DNA from 2 places in the Paenibacillus sp. JNUCC 34 genome. Region 1 is predicted to be linked to the other one. Evidence: riboswitches for the same ligand, from Rfam matches in the RefSeq annotation. Region 1 holds a riboswitch; the other holds the start of a gene.
The links. A riboswitch is a leader RNA that binds a small molecule or an ion and turns the genes downstream of it on or off. The one in region 1 is predicted to bind S-adenosylmethionine.
Positions count from the first base shown of each region.

Region 2: linked by a shared signal. The riboswitch ahead of AC2TF5_RS04245 (methionine ABC transporter ATP-binding protein) and the one ahead of metA (homoserine O-acetyltransferase MetA) in region 1 are both predicted to bind S-adenosylmethionine.

Region 1 covers NZ_CM177770.1:1,283,373-1,298,365, reverse strand. The annotation lists gene AC2TF5_RS05935 (sensor histidine kinase) at 1-1,051, opposite strand, end outside; gene liaF (cell wall-active antibiotics response protein LiaF) at 1,056-2,063, opposite strand; gene AC2TF5_RS05925 (hypothetical protein) at 2,258-2,458, opposite strand; gene AC2TF5_RS05920 (3D domain-containing protein) at 2,578-3,159, opposite strand; gene thrS (threonine--tRNA ligase) at 3,475-5,412, opposite strand; gene AC2TF5_RS05910 (putative sporulation protein YtxC) at 5,793-6,731, opposite strand; gene mqnC (cyclic dehypoxanthinyl futalosine synthase) at 6,949-8,082, opposite strand; gene AC2TF5_RS05900 (aminotransferase class I/II-fold pyridoxal phosphate-dependent enzyme) at 8,217-9,422, opposite strand; gene AC2TF5_RS05895 (aminotransferase class I/II-fold pyridoxal phosphate-dependent enzyme) at 9,425-10,603, opposite strand; gene metA (homoserine O-acetyltransferase MetA) at 10,641-11,558, opposite strand; SAM riboswitch class I at 11,691-11,822, opposite strand; gene corA (magnesium/cobalt transporter CorA) at 12,262-13,197, shown strand; gene AC2TF5_RS05880 (HRDC domain-containing protein) at 13,250-14,257, opposite strand; gene AC2TF5_RS05875 (DUF3055 domain-containing protein) at 14,509-14,811, shown strand.
Region 2 covers NZ_CM177770.1:929,896-944,888, reverse strand. The annotation lists gene AC2TF5_RS04305 (calcium-translocating P-type ATPase, SERCA-type) at 1-421, shown strand, start outside; gene AC2TF5_RS04300 (HesB/IscA family protein) at 521-880, opposite strand; gene mqnE (aminofutalosine synthase MqnE) at 1,252-2,358, shown strand; gene AC2TF5_RS04290 (NAD(P)/FAD-dependent oxidoreductase) at 2,443-3,501, shown strand; gene AC2TF5_RS04285 (YuzB family protein) at 3,511-3,750, opposite strand; gene AC2TF5_RS04280 (NifU family protein) at 3,829-4,074, shown strand; gene AC2TF5_RS04275 (SDR family oxidoreductase) at 4,261-5,034, opposite strand; gene AC2TF5_RS04270 (NAD(P)/FAD-dependent oxidoreductase) at 5,162-6,313, opposite strand; gene AC2TF5_RS04265 (methyltransferase domain-containing protein) at 6,358-7,077, opposite strand; gene AC2TF5_RS04260 (type III polyketide synthase) at 7,064-8,221, opposite strand; gene AC2TF5_RS04255 (MetQ/NlpA family ABC transporter substrate-binding protein) at 8,400-9,215, opposite strand; gene AC2TF5_RS04250 (methionine ABC transporter permease) at 9,293-9,961, opposite strand; gene AC2TF5_RS04245 (methionine ABC transporter ATP-binding protein) at 9,961-10,977, opposite strand; SAM riboswitch class I at 11,085-11,228, opposite strand; gene AC2TF5_RS04240 (Cthe_2314 family HEPN domain-containing protein) at 11,343-12,062, opposite strand; gene AC2TF5_RS04235 (COX15/CtaA family protein) at 12,149-13,117, opposite strand; gene AC2TF5_RS04230 (thioredoxin family protein) at 13,306-13,650, opposite strand; gene AC2TF5_RS04225 (DUF2515 family protein) at 13,772-14,993, shown strand, end outside.

The DNA.
Region 1 (14,993 bases):
TTTTTTCACCAGAATCAGCGCGTCCTTCATCCTCACCCAAATTTTCAAACAGCGGTATATGTACTCTAACGGTCGTTCCAGCACCCCGGCGGCTGATGATATCTACTTGGCCTCCTAGTTTTTCGGCCCGTTCACGCATCGTAGACAAGCCATATGAGCCCTGTCTTTGTGTCATTTCATCAAAGCCCATTCCATCGTCGCTTATGCTTAACACGACCCGTTTATGTTCCTCACGGAGGGACATGCTCACAAGACTCGCACCGGCATGCTTCACAATGTTAGCCACAGCCTCCTGAATAATGAGAAAGAGCTGATGCTCAATCGCTTCGGATATCCCATCATACAGCTCAACATCCTTCACACCTTTTAAGCTGTTTTGACGGCAATAGTCAGGAAACCAACGTTCCAGCGCTTCTTCCAATGTTTTTCCCTCGAGCTCGACCGGTCGCAGCTGAGCGATTAAAGCTCTCATTTGTTTCTGCGCTGTATGTGACATCGAGATCAACTGCTCCAACACTTTATCGCCATGCTCCGGATTTTTTTTCATGACACCTGGCAGAGAGGATGCCGACATATGAATAGCGAACAACTGCTGACTGACCGTGTCATGCAAATCCCGGGCCATTCGCCTGCGTTCCTCCAGAACAGCAGCTTCCGCAGCGATTTCTTTTTCAATAACATCCTGTTCCCCAAGCCGCTGAAGAATTTTCATTTTTTTCTCAAGCGCTTCTGTCATACCATTAAATTCTCCATACACCCGTGCAAATGAAGCATCCTCCGCAGCCGGCATCCGTACGGTCAGATTGCCCTTAGCAACCTGCAGCATATTCAAATGCAGTAGGTCCAGCGGCCTCTGAATACGCTGGCCTGCTATATATCCCGCAATTCCTGTAAACAGAACGATACCGACCGTGTAATAGACCCACAGCCGGTTATCTTCAATTATAATGTACCCTCCTTGGTCTGCGACATATAAAAACACAGCCACCGCAGCTCCAATCAACAAAAAGTAAAGCATTAGAACCCACTTTGTGTTCTTAATAAAACTCATATTCTTACCCTACCTTGTTCACTTTTACATCACCAATAAATACGCTGACGTTGATGCGAAGCTTCTTTCCTGTTTCCCTGTAGTGCGGGCTTTCCATCCCAGCGCTGCTCATGAAACCACTGCGGGTCTGCCCAAGAACCGACATATCGCCGATAAATGAACTCGTTTGTACATATACGCCAAGATCCGAATCATTAGGAATGAACACCTTAACATCCCCGATAAAAGCCGAAATGTTGATCTTAGTTTCCCCATAAGGAATTTGAGCTTTCGTTAAATCCAGCACCGTATCTCCTATAAACTGCGAAATATTGGTCGGTTTGAGGGTGAAATATTCATTACCCATGTGAACATCGCCGATGAAGGCCGATTTATTTATCGAGTCGCTTTGATTCCATCCATGGTTATTCCAGCTTTCCTTGCGCTCTCTGTACTCTTCATGATCATACTTATGATGAGCCTTATGATGATGCTGTTCATGGATGATAAATTCCTCTTGCTCTGGTCTAGAATCTTTCTCCCGGTCTTTCTTTTTCCCAAAAGTCCGTTCAAACATTTCATCCAGCGAAGATTCCATTTTCGGTGCTTGCGGAACCTCTGGAATATCATCCAGTCTTTCGTCCTCTTCCCTTTTATAGTGCTTGGGTGGACGTGGCGGCTGATGATTCTTTGGCTTAAGAATAACCGAAAGCCCAAAGCCGATTAATATAACAGGCACAGCATATTTTATTAGGTCCCCAAACGAAAAGTCGACCATGTCTAAGTTCCGTCCCAGAAAATACAGACCGATAATCAGTGGCACTATTGATCCCCACATCGCTCCTCCATGTTTCGGACGACTCATAAATCCCTGCAGTCCGACCCAAATCAGAATTACCGGCCAATATGTGGAAATCAGGTGTCCCAGATTCAAATCAACAACGCCCATCTGATGAAGTATAAAGTACACTCCCACGCCAATAAGAAGAAGTCCGCCAGACAGTTGGTTCCATCCTCTTCTATTCATATGCAGCATCCCCCTGCTTTTCATTTCGTATTTTTCCTTTGATTACAGTGTACAACATGTGGTACTGCATGGATAGCGGCGGCGGGATGAAACATGCCTCGGTCTCGGGACCGAGGTAAATGGATCATTATGGAAAAAAACAAGACCCCCGCATATATTTGCGAAGGTCTTGTTTGCGTTAAGCAATATGATACTGATGTTTAGCGGTTAGCTTTGTTTGTGCTACTCTCGCCGAACTCAGCAAACTCAGCGTCAAACTTTTCGTTTGGCGTTTTAAAGTTCTCTTGAACTTTCTGGGAGCCTTTTTGGGAGACAGAAGTGCTATTCTCCTCAGCAAACTCTGCATTAAACTTTTCGTTTGGGGTTTTGTAGTTTTCCTGAACTTTGTTTTTCTTAGCCACGGTATTCACCTCCCTGTCCAGCAATACCATCATCCTCTTCGGGGAACGTCTCCCCAAACAATAGTATGTGATGGACAGGCGGCCATTATTCCAGCTAAAGGGCGAATGAAATATCTGCCTTAGATAGCTTCTTCCAACACGGAAGAAGGCAGAAACCGATACGTTTCAATTGCCTTGCCAAGTCTGTGCAACATTTCTTCAGTACATTTGCCATTTCCTCGTTTAATCACCTGTACCTCGACATCCTTTTTGCCCCATTCTTTAAATACCTGCTTCGTGGTGGCAAAGTACAGATCAATCTTTTCACCTTTAATAGCAGAACCAGTGTCAGCTACTACCCCGTAACCATAATCAGGAATGTACAAAATACTTCCCATAGGAAACACAGCCGGATCAGCTGCAATCGTCGACACCTTGTTTTTATCCCGCTTAACCTTTACGCCAGAGTAGGTGATCCCGTACTGCGGATGTCCCGGGTTTTTGCCGGTTGATTCATAACCTGCGGTATAACCGGTGGCTGTTACTTTTACAGTACGGAGAATCTGATCTTCCTTTGGAGCTGAAACTGCCATAGAAGGCACCCGTTTTTTGTTGTGTTGTTTGGCTTCGATGTCCTCATTCTCTGCCGATACGTGAGGCGGTAGCAAGTAGTGATTGATATTCCCAAGTCCTACAGCACTGAATGCATAAAAACTCGACATCTCCCTAAAGTGGCTTCCTTCAATGACCTCTTTTTCACCGCTTGCTTGCAACTGATCACGATCACCGATCCCATAAGAATCTGGAGACACCGCCATCATCGTTGAAGCGTTTGTTTCAGATGTACCCAAGCTATACAAGAACCCTGATAGTAAAATGCATATTAAAAACCTCTGCCATGTTTTCCAATTGTTCATCTGAGAACCTCCCCCTTACTAGTGAGGTTTCCCATTCTCCAAAAGGTTTATACGTTACATGACAGAGGCCAATGAAAAAATATATATCTGTGATACTTGTTTCAAGAGACGTTCAATAAATTAAACGACGCGGTTGTTGATCTCTTCCTGGAGCTTAAGAATGACTTCATCCAAACCTTGAGCACCAAGATCTCCTTCACCACGCTTACGTACGGATACAGCTTTTGCGTTCATCTCATTCTCTCCTACGATGAACATATACGGCACTTTTTCAAGCTGAGCTTCACGGATTTTGTAACCAAGCTTCTCATTGCGCAAATCCGGTTCTACGGAAACGCCTGCCAACTTGAGTCGGTCTGCCACTTCCTTCGCGTAATCTTCGAAAGCAGTCGATACCGGAATGACTTTAACCTGTACAGGAGAAAGCCACAATGGCAATGCTCCGGCAAAGTTCTCCAGCAGGAATGCAGTAAACCGTTCCATAGTACTGATAATACCGCGGTGGATAACGACTGGACGGTGCTTCTGTCCATCGTCTCCTACATACTCAAGTTCGAAACGCTCCGGCAGCAAGAAATCCAGTTGAACAGTGGACAAAGTTTCTTCCTTGCCGAGCGCTGTTTTAATTTGAACGTCCAGCTTTGGACCGTAGAATGCTGCTTCGCCTTCCGCTTCGTAGAACGGCATATCCAGGCTTTCCACAACCTCACGCAGCATACGCTGGGACATTTCCCACATTTCGTCGTTCTGGTAATATTTTTCCGTATCTTGTGGGTCACGGTAAGACAAGCGGAAACGGTAATCGTGAATACCGAAATCCTTGTATACGGTCTTAATCAACTCGATAACACGTGCAAATTCTTCCTTGATCTGATCCGGACGGCAGAATATGTGCGAGTCGTTCAATGTCATGGCGCGAACACGGTGAAGACCTGTCAGAGCTCCTGACATTTCATAACGGTGCATCATGCCAAGCTCTGCAATACGGATTGGAAGATCACGGTAACTGTGCATGCTGCTCTTGTACACCATCATATGGTGCGGGCAGTTCATCGGACGGAGCACAAGCTCCTCATTGTCCATAACCATTCTAGGGAACATGTCTTCTTCATAGTGCTCCAAATGTCCGGACGTTTTGTACAGCTCCACGTTGCCAAGAACTGGTGTATATACGTGCTGGTATCCGAGACGCTCCTCCATGTCCACGATATAACGCTCCAAGGTGCGGCGGAGCTTCGCGCCGTTTGGCAGCCAAATCGGCAGGCCTTGGCCAACCAGCTGGGAGAAGGTGAACATTTCTAACTCTTTACCAAGCTTGCGGTGATCACGTTTTTTAGCTTCTTCCAGCAGATGAAGATGCTCATCAAGCTGAGCCTTTTTCACAAATGCAGTACCATATACACGCTGCAACATTTTGTTCTTGCTGTCACCGCGCCAGTAAGCTCCGGCCACATTCATTAATTTGAATACTTTGATTTTGCTAGTGGAAGGCACGTGAGGTCCACGGCACAGATCAAAGAATTCACCCTGTTCATAAATGGAGATGACACTGTCCTCAGGCAGAGCATTGATCAATTCCAACTTATAAGGGTCCTCCAGCTCACCGAAAATGCGGAGTGCTTCTTTACGGCTTACCTCTTTACGAACAATCGGAAGGTTTTCCCCGATAATGCGCTCCATTTCTTTTTCAATCTTTTGGAGATCCTCTGGATTAAGCGGCTCCTCAAGATCCATATCGTAGTAAAAACCATCCTCGATTACAGGACCGACTCCAAGCTTAACTGCTTTTGCGCCGAACAAGCGCTTTGTGGCCTGGGCCATCAGATGCGCAGTACTATGACGCATTACCTCAAGACCATCTGGGGAATCCTGAGTCACAATTTCAATAAGGGCCCCCTCCTGAAGAGGTGTAGACAAATCTACCACTTGACCGTTCAATTTACCTGCAACGGCATTTTTTCTAAGTCCGCTGCTGATGGAAGCTGCCACATCTTCAATGCTGCTGCCTTCCGCGTATTCCCGGACGGAGCCGTCCGGAAGCTTAATACTAATAGCCATCCTGCATTCCTCCTGAAAGAATCATTGTTTAATTTCACGTTTGATCCTTATGATCCACACCTGCAGGACAACATAAAAAACACCCGTCCCGCAAAGGGACGAGTGTTATACTCGTGGTTCCACCCTAGTTCGATCTTCAGAAACAGTCATGTATCCACTGCTTTGAGAAGATCCTTCGTTGGCATTGGGTAACGGTAATGAACCGGCGAAGCCTACTCTCTCCTGAACACTTTATACAGTGTCCAAGGACATTTCGACAACGCAGCTACAAAGGGGTAAATCAATAGCGTACCGGAGGAAATTACAGCCGGGTTTCCTCTCTCTGGTCGGTCTTAGCCTGCTTGATTCATGTCTCTGTCGATGCTTTTTACGTGAATTTATCAGTTATTATAATCCCGTTTTGCCGGGAACGTCAAGTCATCATTAGCCAAGCTTCCAAGAAAGGGGCTGCATTCAGGACAGCTGATGCACACCTCCGCCCGGTTATCAAAAATATGTGCCAGTGTGACAATGACCGGAAGATCCGGCTCTCGCGTATGAATGATCATACGTGCAGGGGATACCGAGATCAACGTACTAACGACCATATCCTCAATTTCCATATCCTGATCAAGCCGTTCCATAACCAGCCCTTCGTCCCGCATCTTCTCGATCGGTCTTAGACTGCCGTCGAGCAGAAGGAAATCCTCTCCTCCCTTATGGATGACGTGAACTAAAGGCATAAGCGGCTCCTGAAAATACACAAAATATTTAAGCAGACTGACAAACTCCTCATATTGCTGATCCAGCATAAACTCATCTACCGCATACTCCGCCATTTCCCTTAACTCCTGTTCATACAACTGCATCCGAAAGGTCATAAAGCCATCCAAATTCAGATCAGGAGACTCCGACAGGCAGACAAAAATACTGTCCTTCAGCTTCCGCCTGCGCTGCTGTGAATAATCACCTGACAGATTATCATCCTTTGCAAGCAGCATCAAAAACCATTGCAGAACACGCTCGGATTCTTCATTATCATTGAACTCAAATTCTGACAGCAGCAGCCGGGCTGCAATATCCTGCTCTTTCTCCTCCAAGATGTAAGCTGCTGCCGCTTCAGATACCAGCCTGCGCACCAACTCAGCGGATGAGGTCCATGCCGTGAGCGGCAGCTTTCCAGAACACGTCCAAATGACCCGATCTCTCGAAGCGCTGAACGAAAACTTCAACTGCCTGCATTGTTTATGTAACTCTTTCTGCTTGTCTGACAAGATACGGTAAAAGGCTTCTTTTTCACCGTCAGTCCGTGTATTGACCGATATGCTGAACAGTTCCATGGAATCGCTCCTTTCGGGTTCCCTGTTTCAGTATATGGGGACCTGAGGGGGGATATACGGAACTCATTTTTGGAAAAAGAAGCAAGTTGATATCCTGCCTGTTCTGACGGGGTCAGCCTGTTAATGAAGTCACGCAAGAGAAACGGTTATGCCGTCTTAAAAAAAGCCCTATCTCCACGATACTATCGGGAGACAGGGCATAATATTAGGATACGTATTAATTCTGCATCACAAAATCGCGATCAACGGTACTATTGTCATTAAATACTCGCAGAATATCATACTTCGTATTCCGCTGGGCAGGGATGTTACCACTCTCGCGGATCAGCTTCAAAATGGACTCGATGTTCACTTTATACACCGCACCTGCGGAAGAAACCACATTCTCCTCCATCATCGTGCTGCCGAAGTCGTTGCAGCCGTATGACAGAGACAGCTTGCCAATTTCCGGCCCCATCGTCACCCATGAGGATTGGAGATTCGGAACATTATCGATAGCCAGACGACCAATCGCAACTGATTTCAAGTATGCCTCAGGCGTCTCGCGTTCGCGCTTCAGGTTCGTGTTATCCGGCTGGAAGGTAAACGGTATAAAGGCAAGGAAGCCTTTGGAGTCCCATCCGTTCTGAATGCATTCGTCTTGGGCATCACGTATCCGAAGCAAATGAAGAGCTCTTTGCTCCATCGATTCACCCAACCCGATAACCATAGTTGCTGTCGTATTCATTCCAAGCTTGTGTGCCGTCTGCATAACGTCCATCCACTGGCGCCAGCTGCCCTTCAGCTTGCTAACTTTCTGACGGATACGGTCGTCCAAAATTTCGGCCCCGCCGCCAGGCAGCGAATCCAGACCAGCATCTCGTAGATCACGAACGACTTCTTCCATGCTAAGCCCTGACACTTCCATCATTTTTACAATCTCTGCTGGTGAGAAGGAGTGCATCGTAATGTTAGGGAAACGTTTCTTGATGTTACGAAGCAAATCCGTATAGTAACTAAACGGTAGATTCGGGTTCGTTCCACCCTGCATTAAAATCTCCGTTCCATTCACATCTTCAGTTTCCTGAATTTTTTGGAAGATCTCCTCATCGGACAACACGTATCCTTCTTCATGTCCCGGTCTACGGTAAAAAGCACAGAATCGGCAGTACACATCACACACATTCGTGTAGTTTACGTTCCGTCCAATAACGAAGGTCGTAATCGGATCAGGATGCAGCCGTTTGGTCATAATATTGGCGGCATGACCGATTTTTTCAATCTCATCACTCTCAAAGAGAGTCACGGTATCTTCTAGATTCAAGCGCTCACCGCGCAGCGCCTTATCCAGAATACTATTAACAGTGCTCATATATAGGATCCTCCCTTTATCACAACTAAAAGACAATGAAATTCACTTGCCTACATATAATAACTTTTTCATCGTACCACATAAAGGAAGTAAAAACGACATCCAGATTACTAGATGCCGTTCTACAAATTATGTCATTTATGCACTCCAAGTGCTCCATCCAAATCAGCAATAAGATCATCAATATCTTCCAATCCGACCGAAAAACGAAGCAACCCATCGGTGATCCCGCGTTCATGGCGTACTTTCTCTCCCATTGCAGCATGGGACATCATTGCAGGATAAGAGAGAATACTCTCTACTGCACCCAAGCTTACAGCTACCAAAGGTAGTCTAACCGCATTCAGCACTTGCTTGGCTCTCTCACCTGATCCCACATCAAACGATACGACTGCGCCATAACCGCTGCACTGCTTCTCATGAATCTCGCGTCCCGGATGATTCAGCAGACCCGGATAGTATACCGCCTCAATATCATTTCGTCCGGTAAGCCAAGCCGCAAGTTTGGCAGCACTTTGCTCACTATGTGTCATACGTGCGCCCAGCGTTTTCATGCCACGCATCAGCAGCCAGGAATCCTGTACGCCAAGCACAGTTCCGAGTCCATTCTGAAGCTGCTTCAGCTGCACTCCAAGGCTCTCGGTTCGGGCAACAGCCAAGCCTGCCAGCACATCGCTATGTCCTCCAAGAAATTTGGTTGCGCTATGAAGAACAATATCTACTCCCTGTTCGATCGGCCGTTGATAGTACGGAGTCATAAAAGTATTATCCAGTATCGTTAATAGTCCGTGATCCTGAGCCCAAGCCGTAACTGCGCCGATATCCGTTATTTTTAACGTCGGATTCGAAGGCGTTTCCATATAAACAGCCTTCGTGTTGGACTTCAAGGCTCCCTTTACTTGTTCCAGATCGGTCATATCCACGAATGTACATTCCATACCCATCCGGTTCAATATGCTCGTTAGCAATCGATATGTACCGCCATATACATCCTCTGTCACGATAATATGATCCCCTGCTGAGAGCATCATGAATGTGCTTGAGATTGCCGCCATACCTGATGCATAGGCAAAGCCTTGAACACCGCCTTCCAGCAATGCTATATAATCCTCCAACACTTGGCGTGTAGGGTTGCCGGATCTGCTGTAATCATGAACTGGCGGGGCAAACACATCCTCATGATGGAAAGTGGAGGCTTGATAAATCGGCACACTGGATGCGCCCGTTGTGGAGTCAATTTCTCCTCCGAAATGTAGCAGTCTGGTTTCAAATCTAAGGGGATCTAAATCCGGCCTCTTGCGATTATGGTTTCCATGTCTGTTCTGGTTGTCTTGACTCATCTCTATGCTCCTCCTTCTATTTCAGCTGCAGCAGCATTTAAAGCGGCATCCAGATCCGCGATTAAATCGTCTGCATGCTCAATACCTACGGAGAAACGAAGTAATCGGTCATCCACACCAACAGCTTCGCGAATCTCCAGAGGAATGTCAGCATGTGTCTGAACCGCCGGATACGTCATTAGAGATTCAACCCCTCCCAGGCTCTCGGCAAAAGCAATCAGCTTAATATGACGCAGCAAAGGTTCAACATACCTCGCATCCTTCACTTTGAATGAAAGAATACCTGTATTTCCACTGGACTGCTTCTGCTGAATTTCATATCCGGGATGATCGGCAAGAGCCGGGTAGAATACCTCAGATACTGCCGGATGCTCCTTGAGAAACAGTGCAATCGCCATTGCATTGCTTTCATGACGCTCCATTCTAAGCGCCAGTGTCTTCATGCCGCGCATCAGTTGGTAAGAGTCCGTCGGACCCAGCACCGCCCCAATCGAATTGTGTAAAAAGGAAATTTCCTCTGACAGCTCTTTCCCCTTGGTAACGATTAATCCTGCCAGCACATCGTTGTGCCCTCCCAAATATTTAGTTGCGCTGTGCACAACGATATCGGCTCCAAGCTCGATCGGTCTCTGAAAGAACGGTGTCAGCAGCGTGTTATCCACAATACTGATCAGGCCGTGATGCCGGGTCCAACTACAGATAGCCTCAATATCTGTTATCATCATCAGCGGGTTCGTTGGCGTCTCGATAATGACCGCTTTTGTATTTGGTTTTCTGGACTGCTCCAGCGCGTCCATGTCATTCGTATCGACATAAGTTGCGCTTACTCCATACCTAGACAATATTTTTTCGATCAGACGGTAAGTGCCTCCGTATAAATCCAGTGATACGATGAGATGATCACCCTGTCCGAAGAGGGCGAACACGGTCTGTAATGCCGCCATGCCGGAACTGCAGGCAAACCCGGCATCCCCTGATTCCAATGCAGCCGCCGCTTCCTCCAGAACCTGTCTTGTCGGACTTTTCGTACGGATATAATCAAAGCCTGTACTTTGACCCAACTTCGGATGACGGAATGCTGTAGCTTGATAGATCGGAAAATTAATGGCTCCCGTCACCGGCTCCTCTACTGAACCAATTTGAGCCAGCCTGCTTTCAATTCTCAGTTGTTTCTTCTCCATGTTCGCTCCTCCTTTTAATATTACTTTTCTTTTCTCTCTAGATTTGCGGTCCGATATCATAAGGCGTTTCTTGATATACATAGTAATTCAGCCAATTAGAGAATAATAAATTCGCATGGGCTCTCCAAACGGACGGCGGTTTTATAGTCGGGTCATCCTTCGGGTAATAATGGCGTGGAAGTGAAACGTCCAATCCTTTGGCGGCATCCCGTTCATATTCCCACCGAAGCGAATCAGAATCATACTCCGAGTGCCCTGTTACAAACACCTGTCTACCGTCCTTTGAGGCTACCAGATAAATTCCAGCCTCCTCGGATTCAGACAAAATTTCAAGCTGAACTGATTGCTCGACATCTTCCCGGCGCACTTCGGTATGCCTAGAATGTGGAGCATAGAACACTTCATCAAAACCCCGAAGAAGTTTTACCGTCGGTTCGTTTACGGTGTGGGAGAACACACCGAAGCATTTCTCGGAAAGACTGTATTTCGGCACACCATAATGATAGTAAAGACCCGCCTGAGAAGCCCAACATATGTGAAGGGTCGAGGTTACATTCTTTTTACTCCATTCAAAAATCTCGGTGAGCTCATCCCAATAATTCACTTCTTCAAAATCGAGTTGCTCGACAGGCGCACCCGTAATGATCATGCCGTCAAAGCGGCGATGCTTCACTTCCTCAAATGTTTTATAGAACGACTTCAAATGCTCTGCCGGAGTATTTTTAGAAGTATGAGAGCCCGGGTGAAGCAGGACAACATCCACTTGAAGCGGTGAATTACCGATCAGGCGAAGCAGCTGTGTCTCCGTCGTTTCCTTGGTCGGCATCAAATTCAGAATGGCAATCCGCAGCGGGCGGATATCTTGATGAAACGCATGGCTTTCATCCATTACAAAAATGTTCTCCCCAGCGAGAACTTCCTTTGCAGGCAGTGTGTCTGGAATTTTGATCGGCATAATTACTCCTCCTTCGGGTTAATAAATAGTTTTGACTACATGATACAAGAAGTCGAGAAGGCCAAAGTAACGCAAAAATGACCTATCTCTAATGAGAAAGGTCATATGTACGTGTACGTAAACTATGCGCCTCTCTCATCTGTCAGAATTTAACGGTCCTTAACAATAAGGCCGCGTACATCCTGCAAGAATTAGCACCGTGCGATATTGCCGTCGGTTGCCGGGTTTCATAGGGCTAGTCCCTCCACCTGCTCTTGATAAGATTTAGCTGTATGAAGTTGTCATCTGTTGATACTGATTATTACTTTAAATCAAGAACATTTTTTCGTCAAGAAGCTTTGAGCTAAAAAAAATGTAACGTCTCACCTCCTACTTCCATACCCTGTACAAGGAAGTATCTTACGCTTAATTCCACCTTGAAAGGTAATAACCCCAGCGGTATACTAGACAAGTGCTAATTAACCATATGAAAGAGGTGACATGGAAGATGGACGGTGACCCGAGCCAGAGGCTGGATGTGAATGACGAAAAACCGCATAGGACCAAGATCAGCTCACCGGTGGCGGGCAGCGTTATTTTTCATGCGCTCTTATAGAAGCCTTTATGCCGAATTATTTAGAACACCTGCCGGTATGCCGGTAAGCTGATACCCTATGCCTTTAATCGAGTATGCGTAAGCAGTGAATTAAAGGAGTGATATCAGATGAAAATCCGGTTGGTGAATTCGGGTGTTTTTACCCCCATCGACGACATTAAAACGACTCTTACAGCTCCGGCTGACGGGTTTTACTGGATCGATGCCGATGTAGAAGACTTGGCGGAACTCCAACCCCTGTTCTCTCTGCACGACCTGGCAGTTGAAGACTCCCAAAGTGAAGAAGAGCAGCGTCCAAAGATTGAAATATACGAAAACCACTATTTTATCGTAGTGAACAGCATCCGCTTTGACGATGAGGAGATTTTCCTCCGGGCCCTGAACATTTTTCTGGGCAGACATTTTATCATTACTGTAACCAAGCAGAAAATTCATGAGCTCCGGGCTGTGAAACCCCTACTGTGGGAAGATGAAGCAAACTCACCGGACCGCTTCCTATACATTTTGATTGACCTGGTCACAGACAACTACTTCACGGTTGGCGACCGGATTGAGGCACGCATCGATCAGCTTGAAGAAGACATATTGATGCATACCAAGAAATCACATCTGAATGAAATTATCGGTCTGCGCAGCGAGATTTTGTGGCTAAAAAAAGTACTTGGACCCCAGAAGGAAGTCATCAACACGCTGAACAAAAAAGACCTGCGCCTGATCGATGATCAACTACAAAAGTACTTCAGCGATATTTACGAGAATGCTGTGAAAATATCCGAGACGTTTGAAACCTACCGCGATCTGATGAGTAACCTTCGAGAAGCTTATCAATCCAGCATCGCGAACAGGGCGAACGAGATTATGAGAGTGTTTACTGCCATGACCACAATCTTCATGCCGCTGACGGTCATTACGGGTATATACGGTATGAACTTTGATTTTATGCCTGAATTAGCATGGAAATATTCATACTTTGTTGTCCTTGGACTTATGATCTTTCTCGGGTCAGGCATGTTTTATCTATTCCGCAAAAAAGAATGGTTATGAAAAGCTAAAAACGGGTGTCCTTCATTTACGAAAGGCACCCGTTTTGTCATAGTTACACAGCGTCCCGCTTCTCAAAATGCTGCCGGCGGAACCGGATCCGGATAAGGCGCAGACGCTCGTACCGCTGCTCCATGCCACCCTCCGCTGCTGGCTCCTGACCATACACTCGCTGCATTACCGGTTTAAGAAAAGTGTCTCCCAGCTCCTCAAAAGCTTTCCAGATGGCCGACTGTTCCGTATCCGATAAGCTCTCAAGCTCCATACGGATAAGAAGTTCTGTGTCGTATCCTTCCTTCTCCAGCCCCTCCAGTTGTTCGACTAAATCTCTGCGCGACATTCCTGTATTCTGACTCAGTTGATCCAGTGTCAAACCTTCCGCTATGCCCATCAGCATTGTCCGGCCCATACGATAGTTCTCCAGCTCCTGCTTATACTTATATTCTTTCTGTTTATAGAGCCAAGACAAAAACTCCTCCTCCTTCAGCTGACGAAATACCCAATCTAGCGGAAATGCTGTCGTTCTTTCTAACTTCGATGTCATTTCGATCCAGTCGGCACCATGCTCAGCAGCCTTATTTGACCCAATCCCCGGCAGCTGAAGCAGCTCTTCCTCTGTCTGCGGCATAAAGGCGCTAATGAGGCGAAGCACACGATTACTCGCTATAAAATATGGGGCTTTACGTCCAGCGGCCGCTTTTCTTCGGCGCCAGGCACACAGCTCCGTATACAGCTCCTCCGATCCGTACAGCTCACTGTAGCACTGGAGCTTCAGGGCCGCGTGATTCTTCCCTTTGGAATCTTCTATCTCATGAAATATCCCTTCGATCACCGGTCGGTAACCTTCACTTAGTTTCATGGCAAGGCGGTGACGGTACACACACAACAACTCCTGCCATGAGCTTCCCTCATACCAATCATCATCCTGCGCATGTCCATCCGGCTCGATATCTCGCCAGCCCAAACGCCATATTCCTTCCTCCTCCCCAATCCACACTTGTGCGCTATTCTCATCTTTCGCCCCACCATTTCTAGACATCTGATTCATAAAAACAATCTGCATACCCATTAACCTCCCGTCATTTATTTAGTATCAGTACAACGCAAAACAACGAAAAAAAGCACCTTCCCCGCCGTAGCGTCAGAAAGGTGCTTCCCTCGTTTAAAACATCCGTTATACTGTTTACCCATCATGATACCATAATTTGTAACAACGTCAATGGGGATGTTATAAAATCAAAATGTTATATAGGTTGTCTCAACTTTTCTTGTATAATGGACAACAAACATCCTTCGAAGGAGTGAATTGCCGATATGACCGGGGAATCGCAGCAGCTTGATTTTTTATCCGATAGTACTGAGTCCACATCTACCCGTTTCGTCACGTTCATCGGCCCATCACTCAAACGTTTCGATCTGGCCGTTACGACCACGAACCTTTTCTATGGGAAGAAGTTGGTTACCGACCTTCAGTTCGGAAGAACTGCTATTCTTGCTGCCGATGATCTAGAGCAGGAAGGGTACCTCGAGCGCACGTTTAGTCTGGAACGGGACCAGGCAGAAGATTTGCGTGAATTTCTGACGCTGGTGCTGGGAGATGCTCATTTTACTGATTAACCAGTTTGCAATAAACAGAAAAGGGGATCCCTTACGGTCCATCGACATGGGATGCCCCTTCGTCTGTTGTAGGACGCTACGCGTACGAATCGTTCCTACAATCGCTCTTGCCGTCCTCTCTGCTGCTTCGTGCATTAACACAAATGAATTCCCATCCCAATTTTTGTATTGTATGCAACAAT
Region 2 (14,993 bases), 350 kb from region 1:
CTCAGAGAGCGTATTTGCGGATGGTATTGGGGTTGGAATCGTCTATCAAGGTGTTTTGGAAGCTGCTTTAACCTTATTTGCTTACTACTACGGACATACGCACTATTCTGAGGCCGTTGCCGTAACCATGGCCTTTGCAACACTTGGAATGATTCAGCTAACACATGCATTCAACGTGCGTTCGACCACCAAATCGTTGTTTACGATCGGTGTATTCTCCAACAAATACTTGAATGGCGCTGCACTTGTATCAGGATTTCTCGTCCTGATCGTGATCTTAGTCCCATTCATGAATGATCTATTCAATGTAGTTCGATTGAATGGCGAACAGTGGCTAGTAGTCGTAATCTCTGCCTTCTCAATCATTCCGATTGTAGAAATTGTAAAGCTCTTCATGCGATTATTTAGCCGTAAGAAATAACATAAATGCCTCTCGTATAAAACCAGTTATACGAGAGGCATTTATTTGCGCTAATAACAAAATCAATCTATTGTTTCATATAACGCCGAAAGTCCATGATTAGCAAGGCTCCGCGCTCGGATTGCCCGCATCTGTTTTCGTCCGGAAGGAAGATCCGCAACCACAGGTTACCGTGGCATTTGGATTGTGGATGGTGAAACCACCCGTCATGCCGGATTCCTCAAAGTCAATTTCGAGACCGTTCAAATATTTCATACTATCCTTGTCAACCACAATTTTCATGTCGGCGACATTCATATATACATCATCTTCCGTTTCGTCGTCGTCAAAGCCCATTGCATAGGAAAAACCGCTGCACCCACCGGACGTGACACCCAAACGAAGGAACATATTTGGTGTTTCCTGTTCCGCAAGCATATCTTTCAGACGTTCTGCTGCAGTATCACTGATTGTAATCATAGGTCACCCTCCTTTTCGTTCACTTTTCAGTATACTCCACATCAAGCTAACCCTCAAGCGGCGTAATTACCTGACATTCTTCATATAGTCTCCTCTTTTCCTACGGTATGTATTGCTACCCTGAGAGGTCAGGTTTATAATAGGAAAGGAACTAAAGAGGTTAAGTGTTGGATTTCTGTCACATCCGGCGGCCCTTGCTGCCTATTCGATGTGTCCGTGTTCATAGTTGTATATTTTTTCACAAAATCCTTTAATTATACCTGCTTACCTCAACGATGTAATGATCCGTTAGCGAAACGATTCACCAGAAACGGACAATTGATACATCTCTGCACCTTTGGGTGCCATAATGCGTGAAGAGGAGGAAATTTATGCCCACCCTTGTAACCCCTTTAATGGACAAAAGAATGGCTGAGATTGTTGAGAAGGTTCAAAACGGTATTCGCTTGAACCTCGAAGACGGCGTCTATTTGTATCAAACCGATGACCTTCTGACCCTGGGGCAGCTCGCAAATGAAGCGAATCTGCGCAAAAACGGGAACAAGGTTTATTTTATTGAAAACATGAGTTTGTATTTCACCAATGTGTGTGAGTCCCGCTGTGCTTTTTGCAATTTCCGTAAAGACCAAGGCGAGGAAGGCTCCTATACTCTCTCCGGTCCGGAAATGATTAAGTATGTGGAAGAGCACTTCCACCCGGGTATTCGAGAGTTCCATATTGTTGGCGGACATAACAACCATGTACCGTTCCAATACTATGTAGATTCATTAAAAGCCCTCAATGAGCGGTTTCCAGACGTAACACTAAAGGCCTATACGGCAGCTGAAATTGAATTTTTCACACGGATCAGCGGTCTTAGCATAAAGGAAGTGCTGCAAGAGCTGCAGAAAGCCGGCCTGAAAACATTGACCGGAGGCGGAGCCGAAATACTGTCAGACCAATACCGCCAGAAGATGAAAGTGGACAAAGCCAATGTGGATCAGTACCTTGAGGTACACCGTACCGCACACCAGCTCGGCATGAGAACACATACTACAATGCTGTACGGTTCTATTGAAAGTCACGAGGACCGTATCCGCCATATGCTGCAGGTCCGAGATCTGCAGGATGAGACGAATGGATTTATGGTATTTATCCCACTCTCTATGCAACCAAAGAATAAGAATGCAGGCATCATGCGCCGAAACTCAGCTTATGAGGACTTGAAGACCATTGCGATTAGCCGCCTCATGCTCGATAATATCGACCATGTTAAAGCTTATTTCATCAATATCGGCGCTCAATTAACACAGGTGGCACTCAGCTTCGGAGCATCCGATGTTCACGGTACGATTCTAAAAGAGCGTATAAGCCACGCCGCTGGTGCATTGACACCTGAGGGTTTGACTCGCAAAGAGCTTGTCTGGCTAATTCAAGGAGCCGGCCGGATTCCCGTGGAGCGTGATACATTCTATAACGAAATCAAGGTATATGATTAATAAAATTTCAAATTTCGGATATCAGGTTAAAGAGATAATATAAAGGGCTCTGCTTTTCTTATCTCTTCAGAAAGGAAGACATATATGAAAAAGCTCGTCATTCTCGGCGGAGGCTACGGTGGTCTTGCCTTAATTCAGGAATTGTTCAGTAGTTATCTTCCTCACGATCTGGAAGTGGTGCTCATTGATCGTATGCCTTATCAGGGCCTCAAAACGGAATACTACGCTTTGGCCGCAGGTACCGTTGCAGATACAGAGCTGCGAGTAAAATTCCCAGAATACGATAAGCTGAGCATTCATTACGGGGAAGTTACCTCGGTCGATCTGGAATCAAAACTGGTGCATTTATTCAATGATGATCCTATTGAGTACGATCAGCTGGCTATCGCCTTGGGCTGTACAGATCAGTATCACGGTGTGCCGGGAGCTGAGGAATTTACATCCAGTCTGCAATCTTTTTCCGGGGCACGTGAAACCTATATACGTTTAAATAACCTTAAACCGTATGGCCAGGTTCATATTGTCGGAGGGGGCCTGAGCGGTATTGAGCTTGCTTCTGATTTGCGAGAAAGCCGGCCTGACCTTAACATAGCTATTCTTGACCGGGGTGTTCGTGTACTCTCTTCCTTTCCAAACCGTCTATCCGCCTACATTCAGCGCTGGTTTGCAGAAAACAATGTAGAAATTCATAGCGGGGTTTCCGTTTCCAGAGTAGAAAAGGATGTGGTCTACAATGTAGATCAACCAATACCTACGGATATAACCGTCTGGACCGCCGGTATTCAACCTGTTTCTGTCATACAAAATCTAGATCTGCCAAAAGACCGTAGTGGACGGATTTTACTTAATGATCTGTATCAAGTGCCTTCCCATCCGGAAGTATATGTCATCGGCGACTGCGCCAGTCTTCCGTTTGTGCCAAGCGCACAAGCTGCAGGAGCTCAGGCTGAGCAGATTGGACATGTACTGAAGGCTCTGTGGAGAGACGACACACCGAAGGTACACCCGCTTAAACTAAAGGGAACCCTCGGTTCACTCGGCAAGCGGGCCGGCTTTGGTTTGATGGGCAGTACCTCCGTTATGGGACGTGTGCCTAGACTGCTAAAAAGTGGTGTGCTCTGGAAGTCCAAGCGCCATTTCTGATGGTTAAGATCACAGTTGCTCGATTTCCTTTATTTTTCGGAGGATCACTAAATACAGCTCTTCGGCTGTAGCAGCTTCCACGATTTCGTCATTCACAAAAGCGAATGGTGCCAGATAGCATTGTCCACAGTTTGTAAGGCAGCCGTACTCGATGACCTCGCAATCCGGTCGTTCCTCGAGCGGTTTTAGAGCTTTATCTGTACCGAAATGTGCATTCCCAGCACAGAACTCAACAATGGGTCGCATCATGATTTACCTGCCTTTAGATTGGCATTTTAATTTGCCGGTTTATGTACTATAATATAGGGAGGAAAGGAGTTGAACAAGATGAGCGAAAACGCACAAAGCACAACATATGATGAAGTGGCTGAAGTGCTCGATAAGCTTCGTCCGTTCCTGCAGCGCGACGGCGGTGACGTGGAATTGGTCGACGTTGAAGACGGCATTGTTAAACTGAAACTTGTAGGTGCATGCGGCAGCTGCCCAAGCTCCACCATAACCTTAAAGGCCGGGATTGAACGTGCCCTGGTTGAAGAAGTTGAAGGCATCCAAGAAGTAGTACAAGTGTTTTAAAAACTATATACAAGTAGAACGACTCCGTTGTCCTTTTAGAAGGACGACGGAGTTTCTGCGAGAAATATAAGCCAAGTATAAATGAAATCTTATACTTTCTTATATTTGAACGAAAGAGTCCTGGTTCTCATGAACCAAGACTCTTTTTTTAGGTAATATATAAATGTCTATTGTTATTCTGTTGATTTACTCAGGGATGATGCGGGGGCGAATGGGATCCAGCCCGCCGGATATATCCATAATATTGCCTGTGATGAAATCCGATTTCTCCATACAGAGATACTCGATGACCCGGGCGATGTCTTCACCGCTTCCGGAACGTCCACGAGGAGTAAACTCATCCGTTATGCCGAACACCTCATCGATCGTCTTCTCTTTGTTGGCTCCCCGGATATCTCCGGGACAGACCATATTTACCGTAATACCGTAAGGGGCCTCTTCTACAGCCAATGTCTTGGTGAAGGATACAAGTCCCACTTTGGCAGCTGCGTAAACAGAACGGTGCGGCCAGGATCTTGCTTCACCCGCATGACCGAATCCAAAATGAATAATACGCCCCCATTTCTTTTCTCTCATGGAGGGCAGGACACGATGATCCAGCAGCATAACGCCAGTCAGGTTGCCATTAATCAGATGTACGATTTCATTACGATCATATTGTGAAAACAGACGTCGTTCCCGAATAAACGGACCCGCATTGTTCACCAGAATATCGACTTGTCCGAGCTGTTCCTCAGTCTGATCTACAAGACTGTACAATTCCTCTTCCACAGCGATGTCCGCTTTCACCGCAATTGCCCGAACACCCATCCCTTCGATCTCTTTCTTAAGAGTGTATGCCTGCTCTTTACTGTTAACGAAGTTCAGCGCAATATCGCAGCCCTGCCGTGCTAGTGTTAAGGCGGTCATTTTTCCCAATCCCGTCGCACTTCCGGTAATCAGCGCCACTTTCCCCTTCAAGGCATTCCCTCCTCCGGTCGTGATTCTCTTCTCTCAGTATAAAATATTTGCTTCCTCCCCACAACTTGACGCTTTTTTCACACTAGAAAGAGCTGTATTTCCGTTATTACGGAATTACAGAACGAGATCACTGGAATAATCCTGCCTCTGATAATCGTGTAGCCTTCACCACATAAGATGCCAAGCCCGGAAACATGCGCGCCATCCCCGGATATAAACGATTTGTCTTCGCAAAAGCTAACTTCTGAATGGTACGTGCTCTCCTGAGCAGCTTCGTAAACTCTTCGTTGGCTTCCTTAATATACTGGATTTTCCATTCGTTGTACGTTATCTCATCCCGTAAATACCGATCCGTCAGATTTGAACACAGCATCGAGGATCGTAGTGCTATGGACATTCCGTCTCCGCATAGAGGAGGGATCATTAACAGAGCATCCCCCACATGTGGAAATGTGGACCAAGGCTCAGGTATGTCAGACAGTCTGACGGGCGCGATCGATACCTGAGTTCCTTGGACGGGTACAGCCTGCTCCAATCTTGAAGCCAGCCTCGGATTGGTACGGGAGGCTGCTTGCAATATATCCTGTACGGATTTACCGTTCGACTGAACGATATCGAGTGTAAGTAAAGCCGCCACATTAACCATTCCATTTTGTATAGGAGAGATTCCTGTGTAACCACCTTCACAAAAATAAAGCTCAACCTGTGACTCTGCTTTAATCCCGGTGTAATGCGATTTTAGCCCAACATATATGGTTTCATCCCGATGTGCGTCATCTGTATTCGCAACACACTTGGGTTTGCGGGTTCCGTATGCGCCAATGACAGCTTTAGCATAATAGCAAATGTTGTCATTCCCTTGCCTTGTTTCAACCTTGTACCGGTTGTTATCCAGCTGGTCAATACCAGTAACGGTTGTTTTGGTTATAATTCCAGCACCAACAGATAACGCTTTCTGATGAAGCAGACGATCGAGCTCATACCGACTTATTCCCCAAGCACTCCCAGGAAGCGGTGCCTCTATTTCACCACCGTGAGGCATAAAGATGCGTGCCTTATTCATCGTGCTCGGCTTCACCTGATGCTGCAGCAGATCAACACCCAGAAATTCCAGCATTTCTTGAGTTTCCGGGGACATAAATTCACCGCATGTTTTATGCCTTGGAAACGGCTGGCGATCCAGCAATAGTGTGTCATGTCCCCGCTCTGCAAGCTGCACCGCTGTACTGCTGCCTGCAATCCCGGCTCCAATTACTATGACATCCACTTGCTTATCCATGGACAGCACCTTCCTTTTAGAGGTTGTTCAAGAAATCATCCTCATCATATTTGCTTATGAGGTATCACGACGGCATAACGAAACAATGGCTTCCAAGTGTAGGTCATCGATTCATGATTTAATTTTCTCTTCAGGTCTTTCCAATCCGCCCCGGTAAATCCTTTGGCAACAGACAATGGACCATCATGCCGAATATAACGATTACGAGATATGATGCGGGTAGTGAGCCATACGGCGGTATAAGAAACCGCATGACGGTGAATATCATTAATTACAACTCCATACCGGGAAGCTCTCAACATATGAGATACGATATCTATCAATTCTTCACCAGTAAAATGATGAACAAATTGCGAACCGGTTACAATATCAGCAAATGCCTCCGGCATTTCCCGAATATCCCCCTGCTTTACCTGAATACGCGGTTCATTTTGAAAAAGTGATCTGGCTTCCTCGCACGCTTCTTCCGTCAGATCAACCAACGTGATCCTGAGTTGTATTCCTTTATCGTCCGCCCATTGAAGCAGCTTGTGATTGACATCTCCCGAACCTGCACCCACATCCAAGATGCTTAGCGATTCAGGTCTTCCTATGTCATTCCACAGTTTCTCGATCCCGTATCTCGTCGGCCCAGGTGCAGCAAATATTTTGTTCAGACGTCTTAAATGTTTGAGCGCCTCAATCAGCTCTTCGCCTCCGGTCGAAAAATCATCCATTAATTCGTCTTCCTGTGCCCTTTTCGTTAGATTTCTAAAGATAGGCATGCTCATGTTCCGTAACTAAAGAGTCATAAGATGGGATATACCTGAATCGCATAAGTTCTGCCGTCAAACCCGGCCCAAAGGCCAACGCCACTCCTTCTTTGGACGTGCTGTCCACGGATTGGAGCTCACTGCGCATGGCACTCAGAACAAACATAATCGTTACAGAGGACAAATTCCCTGCATTTCTAAGAATATCCCTGCTGAATTTGGTCTGATCATCACGCAAGTTCAGCACATTTTGTACAGAATCGACAATTCCACGACCTCCAGGATGAATAGCCCAAAGTTCTGGTAAATCATCCCCTGCAAGCAATAACTCCATTTCTGGTACAAGATGTGACCCTAACAGCTTCGGTATTCGCGGGGAGAGATACAGATCAAACCCGGCATTCCCAACTTCCCATGTCATATCTTCCGTAGAATCAGGCAGTAGAACCGAGTATCCTGTTCCTAGCTGCAAATAATGAGTATGATGCTGCTCTGCATGGCCAATTACACACGACGAAGCCCCATCTCCAAAAAATGAAGCCGCAAATAATGCCTCTCTCTCCTTCGCAGGCTGAAAATGCAAAGTACACAGCTCAACGCATACGACAAGAACTTGTGAGCCTGGGGCACTTTGTACGATATCCCTAGCCATTTGAATGGCTTTTAATCCAGCTGCACAACCCTGAAAGATCAGCGGGAGACGGTTAACACGTGAAGAAAGCCCTAAATGTCTTATTAGCATAACATCAAGACCTGGGACATATTGGCCGGTACAGCTAACCGAGATGAGATGGGTAATATCCCTAGGCTGGATATTGGCGTCCTTTATTGCTTTTTCCGCAGCCTTTATTCCTAAAGGCAATGCTTCCTTTCTATATGTATTCATGCGTTCTTCAGTCGTAGGAATGCCTGCTCGATCACCGGAAGGTAAATATCGGCATTCTTCAATTGGACCTATATAGTTCGGTTCACATGTATAACGAGTCTCCACCCCACAGGATTTGAAAATCCTCCTGGCAAATCGGGCCAAGTCCGGTTGGTCATGCAAAGAAGAAGTCAAAAGCTCGGCTACAACGGACTGTGAAAAAGAATGGCTCGGCAAAGCAGTTCCGATGCCTAAAATTGAGACCTGGGACTTGTTAGAGACAGGGTTCATTTCAGTACCTCCTGATGGAAAAATATAATACACCATATGTTATGTCTCATACATTGCTATATTATTCCGTTATTTCACCTGATTGCCCTTAACATGCAATATGAAATCTTATATATAAAAATTAAAGCAGGCCACCCAAGAATGGATGGCCTGCGTTTGGAGCATATCTCGCTTTTACTTAGAAAGCAGGGATAACTGCCCCTTTATAATTTTCTTCGATAAATTTCTTCACATCATCGGAGGTCAGTGCTTCTGCCAGTTTCTTAATACCTTCGGAATCTTTATTGTCCGAGCGCGCTACAAGAATGTTCGCATAAGGATTATCCTTCTCCTCGATGAAGAGAGCATCCTTCGTAGGATCAAGATCTGCTTCGAGAGCATAGTTCGTGTTAATGATCGCCATGTCCATCTCGTCCAGCATACGTGGCAGCATAGCCGCTTCTACTTCTTGGATCTGCAGATTTTTAGGATTTTCTGTAATGTCTTTCGCTGTGGATTCCAGCTTATTCTCATCCTGCAGCTTGATCAGACCATTTTTGGCCAACAGCGTAAGTGCACGTCCGCCATTGGAAGGATCGTTCGGAATCGCAATCACAGCGCCATCCTTCAGTTCGTCTACAGACTTGATCTTTTTGGAGTAAGCACCCAAAGGTTCAACATGAACAGCCACTACGGACTCAAGATCCATACCACGTTTATTCACTTCACTGTCCAGGTAAGGCTTATGCTGGAAGAAGTTAGCATCAATTTGTTTTTGATCTACCTGCTGGTTTGGAAGCACATAATCCGTAAACTCCACAATTTCAAGCTTGACGCCTTCTTTCTCAAGTGCCGGCTTAATATGCTCCAGTATCTTGGAATGCGGCTCAGGTGATGCACCAACTTTAATCGTCAGACCTTCCTTGCCGCCATTATCTGCGGACTTATCCCCGCAAGCTACTAATACCACTACCAGTGACAGACTGAGAAATCCCAATAACAACTTTTTCTTCATCTTATTCTCCCTCCAAATCATGAATTAAAATTATATATATCTTGTCTTGCTATCTGCCATATCATTAGATTATTTCTTTATTTTCTTGTAAAATGCCGCACCAGACGATCGCCTGCCATCTGCAGCAGCTGTACGAGCAGTACCATCAAGACGACAGCCACAATCATAACTTCGGTTTCATACCGGTGGTAACCATATTTAATAGCCAGGTCACCTAGACCACCGCCGCCTACCTGTCCTGACATCGCCGTGTAGGAAACAAGCGTAACGATCGTAATTGTCATCGCCGCAAGCAGGCCTGGACGCGCTTCGGGAAGCAACACCCGCCAGATGACCTGACGTGTGGATGAACCCATCGCATGTGCCGCTTCGATCACACCTTTATCCACCTCATTCAGTGAGGTTTCCACAAGTCGTGCGAAGAACGGAGCCGCTCCAACGACGAGCGGCGGAATCGTTCCGAGAACCCCATAAGATACACCGACAACCGATTTCGTAATCGGTATCATGGCTACAATCAGAATAATAAATGGTACGGAACGAAGAACATTGACGATAAATGATAGGATGGAATATCCGAAACGAACCCATCCAGATGTTGAGCGTGCCGCCATGTATAGCAGTATGCCGAGTGGTAGACCGATCAGAAACGTAAACACAGCCGAGGAAGCCAGCATTCGGAGAGTATCCAGTGTTGCCGTGATGATCTCTTCCCAGTTCACCTCGGAAAAATCAAGTCCGAACATCAGTCCATCACCTCCACGTCAAGTCCTTGTTCCTGCAGCTTCTGTATGGTCAGATCAATAGCCGGCATATCCCCTTCAAACCGGACGATCAACTGACCATATGGCGTATGCTTGATCGTAGAAATGGTACCTTGCAAAATCGCAAAAGCTACCCCGGTTTCGCGCACCGTATGAGAAAGAGTGGATTCGTATGTTTTGGAACCCAAAAAAGTGATTTTTGCTGCGCGAGATGACTCGGTATGAGGAGCATGAATAGCGAGCCTCAATGCTTCTCCGCTATCCGTTTCATTTCGGATAAACTCTCTTGTCACTTCATGCTTCGGCTTCAGGAACACTTCCGTTACAGGCCCCTGTTCTACAATGCCACCCTGATGAATTACGGCAACCCGGTCACAAATATTCTGGATCACATGCATCTCATGAGTAATGAGAACAATCGTTAGATTAAAGTGCTGGTTAATGTCCAATAGCAATCTGAGAATGGAATCCGTAGTTTGCGGGTCCAGTGCAGAGGTTGCTTCATCACAGAGCAGCACCTCCGGATCACTTGCCAGCGCCCTTGCAATACCAACTCTTTGTTTCTGTCCCCCGGATAACTGCGAAGGGAATTTGTTCCGATGAGCCTCCAGCCCGACCAGAACCAGCAGTTCATTCACTTTCCGTTCAATCTCTGCCTTGGGTGTCTTTATTAAACGCAATGGAAACGCAATATTATCAAATACCGTTGCTGAAGAGAGCAGATTAAAATGCTGAAAAATCATCCCGATCTTGCGACGCTCTCCTTGAAGCTGCTTATTGCCAAGAGCCGTCAGGTTGACCCCGTTAACCCATACCTCACCGGAGGTTGGGCGTTCCAACAAGTTAATACAGCGTATCAGCGTGCTTTTGCCGGCACCAGAATGTCCGATCACTCCGAATATTTCACCTTTTTCAATCGACAGATTCAATTCGGACAAGGCTGTGGTCAACGTTCCGGCTTTTCCGTACTGCTTCGTCAATCTCTTAAGTTCGATCAATCCCGGTTCCTCCTATTCTTAATTCTTCTCATCTTTTATCGAAAAATAAAAGAGCCCTCTCTTTGCAGAATCAAAAAGGGCTCTCTTTACGTAAAGACGAATGCCTTTTCTCATCTGTCAAAACTGTCGTTGTCCGCAGTTTTGAAGGAATTAGCACCATGACATTCCTTGCGCTTCAGCCATGTTGGCTGTGCACTGGAATCGGTTGCTGGGCTTCATCGGGCCTGTCCCTCCGCCTCTCTCGATAAGAAAACATCGATATGAAATTATACATTGACTTACACTAAAAAACAGATCAAGGAATGCAATTGTTAGTATAGTTTCTTTTCACACGTTTGTCAAAAGGAATTTATAGGTTCATATGCTCAGGAACTAACGCCTTTTTTCGCCCAGAGATCGTTTGTGTAATGATATGAAGCGGCCAGCGTTTTGCATACCATATCAAGTCCTTGCTTCAAATCGTCCAGATGCTTATCCATATCTTCCAGCTCTACCTTATCGTGTAGTCCTTGGTGCCGCTGCCACAGATCATCCTGCATCTCAGAGTTCATGTAATGAATTTCCGCATTGCGCCGTTTGCGAAGCACACTTAGGAATGGCTTATAGTGGTTCTTAATACCTTCCAGCTTGTCCGCCAATTCATCATGATATTTTAAATACCTGAACTGGCGAAGCACAGTGAAATATGAAAAATGAACCTTAACCTTGGACGTATGAAGATCATACAATTCATTCAGCACAGTCCCGAGTTTATCAAGAACCGAGAACACCCGGATAAATCCATTCTTATAAAAATACACGTAACGTGCATACTCCTCTTGTTCCTGAATCGACATGTCATCAACATATCCAGCCTTTATCGATTTACGGAAATGGCATGCGGCGAACCAACTCTGCTCCAGCTCATCCAATGATCCAAGCAAGCCACGGGTCCATATCTCAAGCTTACGAAAGTCATGCGTTGGATCCTGATTTTTCTCTATCTCTCTTTGTAAAAGCTGGGTTGTCTTTAGCATCGTTTCAATGGCGTCTTTAAGCAGACCCTCATTTTTTCGGGGCGGTTCCCCGAGCAAAATTCGAAGCATGGCGTTACCCCCTAGGAGTCAAGTTCTGAAACTTTGAACAGCTTGCCCGTGGACTTTGTTGAAATGATTTATAATAAATCAACGATTTATACACTTTTGTTGAAAGGGATTGGCTCTTCACCAAGTGGTGCTTCAAGCTTGCTTAACTGCCATGCCCTCACACTTAAATAACATAAAACTCCAAACAATGCAGAAATAAGCAGTGTATGCCCCAAAGCTGCAAAAATATACAGTTCTTCATTATGCATCGTTGCCATCAGCAATGGACCGCTCAGAACTTGCAGTAAACAGAGCATCACCGCGGCGACTCCAAGCATTTGAATTTCACGGTTATCCCGGTTGCGCCAAAATGCAAAATGCCCCATGGTCGCGACCACGATAAGCAGAAGTGCAGCTGCAACTCTATGCATAAATGCAATACCTACTCCACCGGACAGTTCCGGTATAATCTCGCCGTTGCACAGCGGCCACCCCGAACACCCTTCCCTCGAATCGGTGTGACTGACAAACGCACCGATGTACACGACGATATAGGAATATATCGTTGTAGCCCAGACCAGATTACGGAATGACTTGCTCACCCGAGGTTGCTGTTCGAGCCTACCAGGTTCTTTGGCCTGCTCAATTCTACGCATACTTAATGCAAGCATGACAGAGCTTGCGAACGCAACAAGGGAGAATCCGAAATGCAGCGCCATTACAGCTGCGGATTGCGGCTTCATGACAGCCATTGCACCCATAATTGCTTGAAGAATGACGAATATGGAGGTCAGGACCGCATATGTAACGAGTTCACGACTCTCGCGCTTAAACTTCCAGAACGCAATCAAGGAAGCAAGAGCCGACAAGCCGGCCATTCCACTGACAGCACGGTGGGAGTACTCTATCATGGACGACAGTGTGTAAGCGGGAACAAACTTGCCGTTACACAAAGGCCACTCCTGTCCGCACCCCATGCCCGAACCGGTTTTGGTCACGACCATACCGCCAAAGGTTGCGAGAAACATGACTAGACATGTCAAGTAACTGAGCCATTTTAATTGTTTATTATTCACGATTTCCACCTGCTACCGTATTCATAATAATGATTAATCCAACATTGCTTACTGTCTCTCACAACCACTAAATGCAAGTCCAACATATATTATAACTGATACACTAGCTTCGATCATAGACTGTTTGTTACAAAATGTTCAAAAACAAAACACCGTCGCCCGTATAAACGGTCGGCGGTGTGATGTAATTACTTGTGGATTGTTCCGTATACCTCTAAAGCGCGATCTAGGAAAGTTTCAATTTCTTCCCGTGACTTGCGCAGCTTATTTACAAACCGGACTAGCTCACGACCATCTGTGTAGGCTACGAAGCTCGGGATGCCCATGATGTTTTGCTGCTGGCTTACGTCACCAACGGCTTCAACGTCAACTTCTACCAGTGTTAGCCGGTCGGAATATTTACTCTCTACTTCCGGCATAAATGGATCAATAAATTTACAATCAACGCACCAATCAGCTTTAAATACTGCAATCGTCAATTTCGGAGACTGAATTGATACCTGAAATTCAGCTTCTGATGTAATCTTTTCCATGGGAATCTCCCCTTTCCGTCTGAATTTGTTCTCCCTAAGTGAAGCAAAATGTTGAGTGGAAGTCAAATTTTAAAGCCATACTGACAATAAGTTCACTGACATTCAGGAAAGAAGGTGCCTTATGAGCCATTCCCAAGGTTTCAAGACCGGTCGCCAGTCCATCTGGTCACTGCTGTTTTCCGTCCCTCGAGCTGTTGCTGAGGCATTTGGCGGTTTAACCGCCGCTTGGATTGCGTCCAGTGAGCTTCGGCGCTGCCCTAAGGACTTAGCCTGGAATGAAGGCGCCGCCAGAAGTATCACATGTTTGCTGGATAAAACTGCTGAAGGCTGTCAGCGGGAACGTGCTGGTCAAACGATGAGGTTCGATCCCTTGCCCAGGGACTCAACGGCCGAAAATAACCTGAGTCAGCTTCCGGCACAAGATCATCTTCTCATCCAGCGTATTCATGAGGCTGTTATTGAAGCCAATAAAAGCAATATTACACGTACCCGGGCTTATCTCGAATTTTACGAGGACTATCCAGAGGTTCATTGGGCTCTTCTTGCCCACATGGTCTCCAGAAATGCCGGGTGGAATATGTCCGATCTGAAGAGCGGTCTCATGTCCGATTTAACTGACAACCGATTCAAGAACCATCTGTACCGGTTTCTCGAACGTTGTAATGCCTTGATATTCCAAGACGCCTATCCGCAACTTTTACTCTATAAATTCAGTAAACAGAAGGAACAAAGCTACTTTCATCTTCTCCCTTATTTTCACGTTTCGGCATTCATGACTCCATTTTGGGAGCGGTTTTGGATCGATCGGAACAGCAGCCTGCTGACAGTCGCCTTGATCATCAATGAGCAAAATTATATAGAAGGACGCGTCGTCAGTCATCCATATTTCCGAAAAAATGTATTAGAGGCCCCATCTTTCCGGTTGCATGAGCTTGTGCGGTTGAATCAAATCATTTTTCCATTGGGTGATACCTGTTGCAGACATGATTTTTTTAAAGAATCCATCCTGCCTCTTCGGCCTTTAGTCGGATTGATCATGAATCATTTTGACGATTCATCAAGCCGAATTAAAGCCGGGAAATCGCTATATGCCATGCTGTTTGGATATGAGGATATTTACCGTGGTGTACTCAAATATGTCCACTGCTCACCGCATTTGGGCTCACGCTCGGAATACTGGCCGGCCCTATTCACAACACAGTGCAATAAAGCCATGGACTCGCTTGTAGAAAGTAAAGAACTCCTTCAATCAGAGTGGCTGACAGACGGCCATCAGCTATACAGCCCGCTCCTTGAAGATGTGTGGCATGATACGGAATATGAGCCTATTCCCCGGTTTGATT